DNA from 2 places in the Streptomyces sp. NPDC031100 genome. Region 2 is predicted to be linked to the other one. Evidence: predicted binding sites of a transcription regulator. Region 2 holds the regulator's gene; the other holds the start of a gene.
The links. The regulator HrcA, encoded in region 2, represses chaperone genes, less so after heat shock. The targets are predictions, from matches to a motif close to TTNGCACTCNGNNNNNCNGAGTGCNAA.
Positions count from the first base shown of each region.

Region 1 (3,406 bases), on a different contig from region 2:
TCCGCCGGATGCAGTCCGAGGGTCACACCCTCAACAACCACACCCTCACCCACCCCTATCTGCCCGGCCTGTCCTACGAGGAGCAGAGGGACGAGATCTGCGGCATGCAGGCCGTCATGAAGAAGCAGTTCGGCAGGGCACCCACCGTCTTCCGCCCGCCCTACGGCAACTACAACGGCGACACCCTGCGCGCCGCCAAGGCCTGCGGGATCAAGTACGCGCCGATCTGGGACGAGGAGGTCTTCGTCGACCACTGGGAGTACCGCGACTGGGACCGCAGCCTGCACCCCGGCGACATCGTCCTCACCCACTTCCGCGGCCTCGACGACTGGGACGGCACGATGGTCGACGACATGCGCCGGTTCCTGAACAAGGTCACGCGCGAGGGATACGCCGTGGCACGCCTGGAGGACTACCTGTGAGCCGCCGGGGGCGACCGGGAAGCGTGCGGGCCCCGCTGGCCGCCGTACTCGCCTCCACCCTGCTCCTCGCGGGCTGCGCCCAGTCCGTCGACCCCATCGAACGCCTGGGCAAGCGGGCGGCCCAGGGAGTACGGCCGTCGAGCCCGGCCGCGGACGAGCCGTACCGCCGCTGGGGCCTGGCCGCCCCGCTCGCCGCGCCGCCCCGCCCCCCGACGGCCCACCGCACGGGTGTCGCCCCGCCCCGGGTCGTGGACCACGTCGCCACCGCCGACCGGGTCGTCTTCCTCACCTACGACGACGGCGCCGAACGGGACCCGCGCTTCGTCGACATGGTCCGCGACCTGAGACTTCCGGTCAGCTTCTTCCTCACCGACAGCGTCGTGGGACCCGGCTACGGCCACTTCGCCCGCCTGCGCGCGGTCGGCGCCGACATCGAGAACCACACCCTCGACCACCCGGCGATGCCCGGACTGCCGTACGCCGGCCAGCGCGCCGAGATCTGCGGCCAGCAGGACAAACTCAGGTCCCGCTTCGGCCTGCTCCCCCGCCTCTTCCGCCCGCCCTACGGCACGTACGACACCACGACCCTGCGCGCCGCCGCCGACTGCGGCATCTCCGCGCTCGTCCTGTGGCGCGCCGCCATGACCTCCGACGGCATCTTCTACAGCCGCGGCGAACGCCGGCTGCGCCCGGGCGACATCGTCCTCGTCGGCCCCGACGAGGCCACGGGCCTGCCCCTCAAGGAACGCACGAAGCGCCTGCTGCGCCGGGTGCAGGCGAGCGGGCTGACGGTGGGCCGACTGGAGGACTACCTGTAGCTGTGCTTTTCGGCGCCGACCGGCAACCGCCGGCCCGTCGTGGGGGTCCCCCCGCTCGAGCGAAGCCGAGAGCGGGGGAGTTCGAGGACGAGGCCGTTCAGGCCGATAACCCCGCGACGCGCCGCAGGCATTGGCACTCCGCTTGACCGAGTGCTAATCGCGGTCATAGTCTCGGCTCTGGCACTCCCCCATGGAGAGTGCCAACAAACGCGACGGGCAGGTCCGGCACCCGCGACGACGGATCGACCTGGTCGCCACCTCAGACAGTTAACCCCGTGAGATCTCCGAAGGGGGAGGTCGGATCGTGACGACCACCAGCTCCAAGGTTGCCATCAAGCCGCTCGAGGACCGCATCGTGGTCCAGCCGCTCGACGCCGAGCAGACCACCGCTTCTGGCCTGGTCATCCCGGACACCGCGAAGGAGAAGCCCCAGGAGGGCGCCGTCCTCGCCGTGGGCCCGGGCCGCTTCGAGAACGGCGAGCGTCTGCCGCTCGACGTCAAGGTCGGCGACGTCGTCCTGTACAGCAAGTACGGCGGCACCGAGGTGAAGTACAACGGCGAGGAGTTCCTCGTCCTCTCGGCTCGCGACGTCCTCGCGATCATCGAGAAGTAGTCACCTCAAGCAACCCAGTTGCTTCCAGCTGCGCCCCTGGCCCCCGCGACCACCCAAGAAGCCGGGCGCCCGGGGCGCAGTTCTTTTTTCACCCACAGATTTCGAGAGGGCTCCCGCTGTCATGGCGAAGATCCTGAAGTTCGACGAGGACGCCCGTCGCGCCCTCGAGCGCGGCGTCAACAAGCTGGCCGACACGGTGAAGGTGACGATCGGCCCCAAGGGCCGCAACGTCGTCATCGACAAGAAGTTCGGCGCCCCCACCATCACCAACGACGGTGTCACCATCGCCCGCGAGATCGAGGTCGAGGACCCGTACGAGAACCTCGGCGCGCAGCTGGTGAAGGAGGTGGCGACCAAGACCAACGACATCGCTGGTGACGGCACCACCACCGCCACCGTGCTCGCCCAGGCGCTGGTGCGCGAGGGCCTGAAGAACGTCGCCGCGGGTGCCTCCCCGGCCGCCCTGAAGAAGGGCATCGACGCCGCGGTCAAGGCCGTCTCCGACGACCTGCTCGCCACGGCCCGCCCGATCGACGAGAAGTCCGACATCGCCGCCGTCGCCGCGCTGTCCGCCCAGGACCAGCAGGTCGGCGAGCTCATCGCCGAGGCGATGGACAAGGTCGGCAAGGACGGTGTCATCACCGTCGAGGAGTCCAACACCTTCGGTCTGGAGCTGGACTTCACCGAGGGCATGGCCTTCGACAAGGGCTACCTGTCGCCGTACTTCGTGACGGACCAGGAGCGCATGGAGGCCGTCCTGGAGGACCCGTACATCCTCATCAACCAGGGCAAGATCTCCTCCATCCAGGACCTGCTGCCGCTGCTGGAGAAGGTCATCCAGGCGGGTGCCTCCAAGCCGCTGCTGATCATCGCCGAGGACGTCGAGGGCGAGGCCCTCTCCACCCTCGTCGTGAACAAGATCCGCGGCACCTTCAACGCGGTCGCGGTGAAGGCCCCCGGCTTCGGCGACCGCCGCAAGGCGATGCTGCAGGACATGGCGGTCCTCACCGGCGCCACGGTCATCTCCGAGGAGGTCGGCCTCAAGCTCGACCAGGCCGGCCTGGACGTGCTGGGCTCCGCCCGCCGCGTGACGGTCACCAAGGACGACACGACCATCGTCGACGGCGCCGGCAAGTCCGAGGACGTCCACGGCCGCGTCAACCAGATCAAGGCCGAGATCGAGAACACCGACTCCGACTGGGACCGCGAGAAGCTCCAGGAGCGCCTCGCGAAGCTGGCCGGCGGCGTGTGCGTGATCAAGGTCGGCGCCGCCACCGAGGTGGAGCTGAAGGAGAAGAAGCACCGTCTGGAGGACGCCATCTCCGCGACCCGCGCCGCGGTCGAGGAGGGCATCGTCTCCGGTGGTGGCTCCGCGCTGGTCCACGCCGTCAAGGTCCTGGACGGCAACCTCGGCAAGACCGGCGACGAGGCCACGGGTGTCGCGGTCGTCCGCCGCGCCGCCGTCGAGCCGCTGCGCTGGATCGCCGAGAACGCCGGCCTCGAGGGCTACGTCATCGTCTCCAAGGTGGCGGAGCTGGAGAAGGGCAACGGCT
Region 1 is NZ_JBVIGN010000012.1:284,525-287,930, reverse strand. Features, by position in the region: gene ACZ5DS_RS31300 (polysaccharide deacetylase family protein) at 1-422, shown strand, start outside; gene ACZ5DS_RS31295 (polysaccharide deacetylase family protein) at 446-1,240, shown strand; gene groES (co-chaperone GroES) at 1,545-1,853, shown strand; gene groL (chaperonin GroEL) at 1,975-3,406, shown strand, end outside.
Region 1: a site for HrcA is predicted at 1,371-1,397, ahead of groES (co-chaperone GroES). Genes of this name have one in related genera too.

Region 2 (3,406 bases):
GCGGTCCTCCAGCGTCACCGTGCCCGCCTCGCAGCGGATCACCGCCCCGCAGAACCCGGTGCCCGGCTCCTCCACCACCAGGCCGGGCTCCGCCGGGACCTCCGGGACGGGCTTCGGCTTCTTCCACGGCGGGGTCAGGTCGGCGGAGTACTGGCGCATTCGGATGACGATAGGAGAAGCGTCGGACCCCCGCTCACGACACGCCGAAACGTGCTGCCAGCTCGTCGCGTTGCCGTCGTACGAAGGCCGCGTCGACCACCGCTCCGTGACCGGGCACGTACAGCGCGTCCTCGCCGCCGAGGGCGAGCAACCGGTCGAGCGCGGCCGGCCACTGCGACGGTACGGCGTCCGGGCCCGCCTGGGGTTCGCCGGACTCCTCCACCAGGTCGCCGCAGAAGACGATCTCCGGGGTGCCGGGGACGAGGACCGCGAGATCGTGGGCCGTGTGGCCGGGGCCCACGTTGGCCAGCAGCGCCTGGCGGCCGTCGCCGAGGTCCAGCGTCCACTCGCCCGAGACCAGGTGGCGGGGAGGGGTCAGCGCAGCCGCCGCCTCGTCCGCGTCCGTCGCCGGCAGGCCGTTCCTGATCGCATCCGCTCGCAGTTCCTCGCGCTCGTACGCGAACACCGCGTCCATGCCCACCGCCGCGTACACCTCCGCCCCGGCGAACGCGGGCGCGCCGAGGACGTGGTCGAAGTGGGGATGGGTGAGCGCGAGATGGGTCACACGGCGCCCCGCCAGCCGCTGCGCCTGCTCCCGCACCCGCGCGCCCTCGGCCAGGCTCGAGCCGGCGTCGACCACCAGGGCCGTACCCTCCCCGAGAATCAGGCCCGTCGTGCAGTCCCAGCCGGGCAGCCGGCACCGTCCGACCCCGGGGGCCAGCCGCTCCCAGCCCAGCTCTTCCCAAGTCACCGTCATACCGCGACGCTATCCGTACCACCGTCCCCCACTCTCGACTTCGCTCGAGCGGGGGGACCCCATCGGCCCGACCGACCTTGCCCAGTCAGTACCCCACGCCCGTACACTGGGCTCGGGAATGCTGGCACTCGGACACGCAGAGTGCCAGGCGGACGACCCGAAGGGCCGAGGGGACGACATGCTGGAGGTGCGCGCGAATGCTGAGTGAACGCAGGCTTCAGGTACTGCGCGCCATCGTCCAGGACTACGTCGGCACCGAGGAGCCGGTCGGGTCGAAGGCCCTGACCGAGCGGCACAACCTCGGGGTCTCCCCGGCCACCGTCCGCAACGACATGGCAGCCCTGGAGGACGAGGGGTTCATCGCGCAGCCGCACACCAGTGCCGGGCGCATCCCCACCGACAAGGGCTACCGGCTGTTCGTGGACAAGCTCGCGGGCGTCAAGCCGATGACGGCGCCCGAGCGGCGGGCGATCCAGAACTTCCTCGACGGCGCCGTCGATCTCGACGATGTGGTGGCGCGGACCGTGCGGCTGCTCGCGCAGCTGACCCGGCAGGTCGCCGTCGTGCAGTACCCGTCCCTGACCCGGTCCACCGTGCGGCACGTGGAGCTGCTCTCGCTCGCGCCCGCGCGCGTGATGCTCGTGCTGATCACGGACACCGGCCGGGTCGAGCAGCGGATGGTCGACTGCCCGGCGCCGTTCGGTGAGGCGTCCCTGGCGGACCTCAGGGCCCGGCTGAACAGCCGGGTCGCGGGCCGCCGCTTCACCGACGTACCGCGCCTGGTCGAGGACCTGCCCGAGGCCTTCGAGTCCGAGGACCGCGGTACGGTCTCCACGGTGCTCTCCACCCTGCTGGAGACACTCGTCGAGGAGAACGAGGAGCGGCTGATGATCGGCGGCACCGCCAATCTCACCCGCTTCGGACATGACTTCCCCCTCACGATCCGGCCCGTCCTGGAGGCCCTGGAGGAGCAGGTCGTGCTCCTCAAGCTCCTCGGCGAGGCGGGGGATTCGGGCATGACCGTGCGCATCGGGCACGAGAACGCCTACGAGGGACTCAACTCCACCTCTGTCGTGTCGGTCGGTTACGGTTCGGGCGGCGAGGCGGTTGCCAAGCTCGGCGTGGTCGGACCGACCCGCATGGATTACCCGGGAACGATGGGAGCGGTACGCGCAGTGGCACGGTACGTCGGACAGATCCTGGCGGAGTCGTAAGTGGCCACGGACTACTACGCCGTTCTCGGCGTGCGCCGCGACGCGTCGCAGGATGAGATCAAGAAGGCGTTCCGTCGGCTCGCGCGCGAGCTGCACCCGGACGTCAACCCCGACCCGAAGACGCAGGAGCGGTTCAAGGAGATCAACGCCGCTTACGAGGTGCTGTCGGACCCGCAGAAGAAGCAGGTCTACGACCTCGGCGGCGACCCGCTCTCCCAGGCCGGCGGCGCCGGCGCGGGCGGCTTCGGGGCCGGTGGCTTCGGCAACTTCTCCGACATCATGGACGCGTTCTTCGGTACGGCGTCGCAGCGCGGCCCGCGCTCGCGCACCCGGCGCGGCCAGGACGCGATGATCCGCATCGAGGTCGAGCTGGACGAGGCGGCCTTCGGGACGACCAAGGACATCCAGGTCGACACCGCGGTCGTCTGCAACACCTGCAACGGTGAGGGCGCGGCCCCCGGCACGTCCGCGCAGACGTGTGACATGTGCCGCGGGCGCGGTGAGGTCTCGCAGGTCACCCGGTCCTTCCTGGGCCAGGTCATGACCTCGCGGCCCTGCCCCCAGTGCCAGGGCTTCGGCACGGTCGTGCCGACCCCGTGCCCGGAGTGCGCCGGCGACGGCCGCGTCCGCTCCCGTCGCACGCTCACCGTCAAGATCCCGGCCGGTGTCGACAACGGCACGCGGATCCAGCTCGCCGGTGAGGGCGAGGTCGGGCCCGGTGGCGGTCCGGCCGGTGACCTGTACGTAGAGATCCACGAGCTGCCGCACCCGACCTTCCAGCGGCGCGGTGACGATCTGCACTGCACGGTGACGATCCCGATGACCGCGGCGGCCCTCGGTACCAAGGTGCCGCTGGAGACCCTGGACGGCATGGAGGAGGTCGACATCCGGCCCGGCACCCAGTCCGGCCAGTCGATCCCGCTCCACAACCGCGGTGTCACGCATCTGCGCGGCGGCGGCCGGGGCGACCTGATCGTGCACGTCGAGGTCACGACCCCGACGAAGCTCGACCCCGAGCAGGAGCGGCTGCTGCGCGAGCTGGCGAAGCTGCGCGGTGAGGAACGACCGCAGGGTCAGTTCCAGCCGGGTCAGCAGGGGCTGTTCTCTCGGTTGAAGGATGCGTTCAACGGGCGCTGAGGCCTCTCGGAAGGGGTGCCTCGGCACCCCTTATGCCAGTGTCCTATGCCGCGGGAAGCCCGGATTCGGACTTGTTCGGAGGACGTGACAACATGCCGTCATGTCCTCCGCACTGACCGATCTCTTCCCCCACCCGATC
Region 2 is NZ_JBVIGN010000023.1:42,625-46,030, forward strand. Features, by position in the region: gene ACZ5DS_RS40800 (DUF3097 domain-containing protein) at 1-159, opposite strand, end outside; gene ACZ5DS_RS40805 (MBL fold metallo-hydrolase) at 194-916, opposite strand; gene hrcA (heat-inducible transcriptional repressor HrcA) at 1,114-2,130, shown strand; gene dnaJ (molecular chaperone DnaJ) at 2,131-3,267, shown strand; gene ACZ5DS_RS40820 (nitronate monooxygenase) at 3,368-3,406, shown strand, end outside.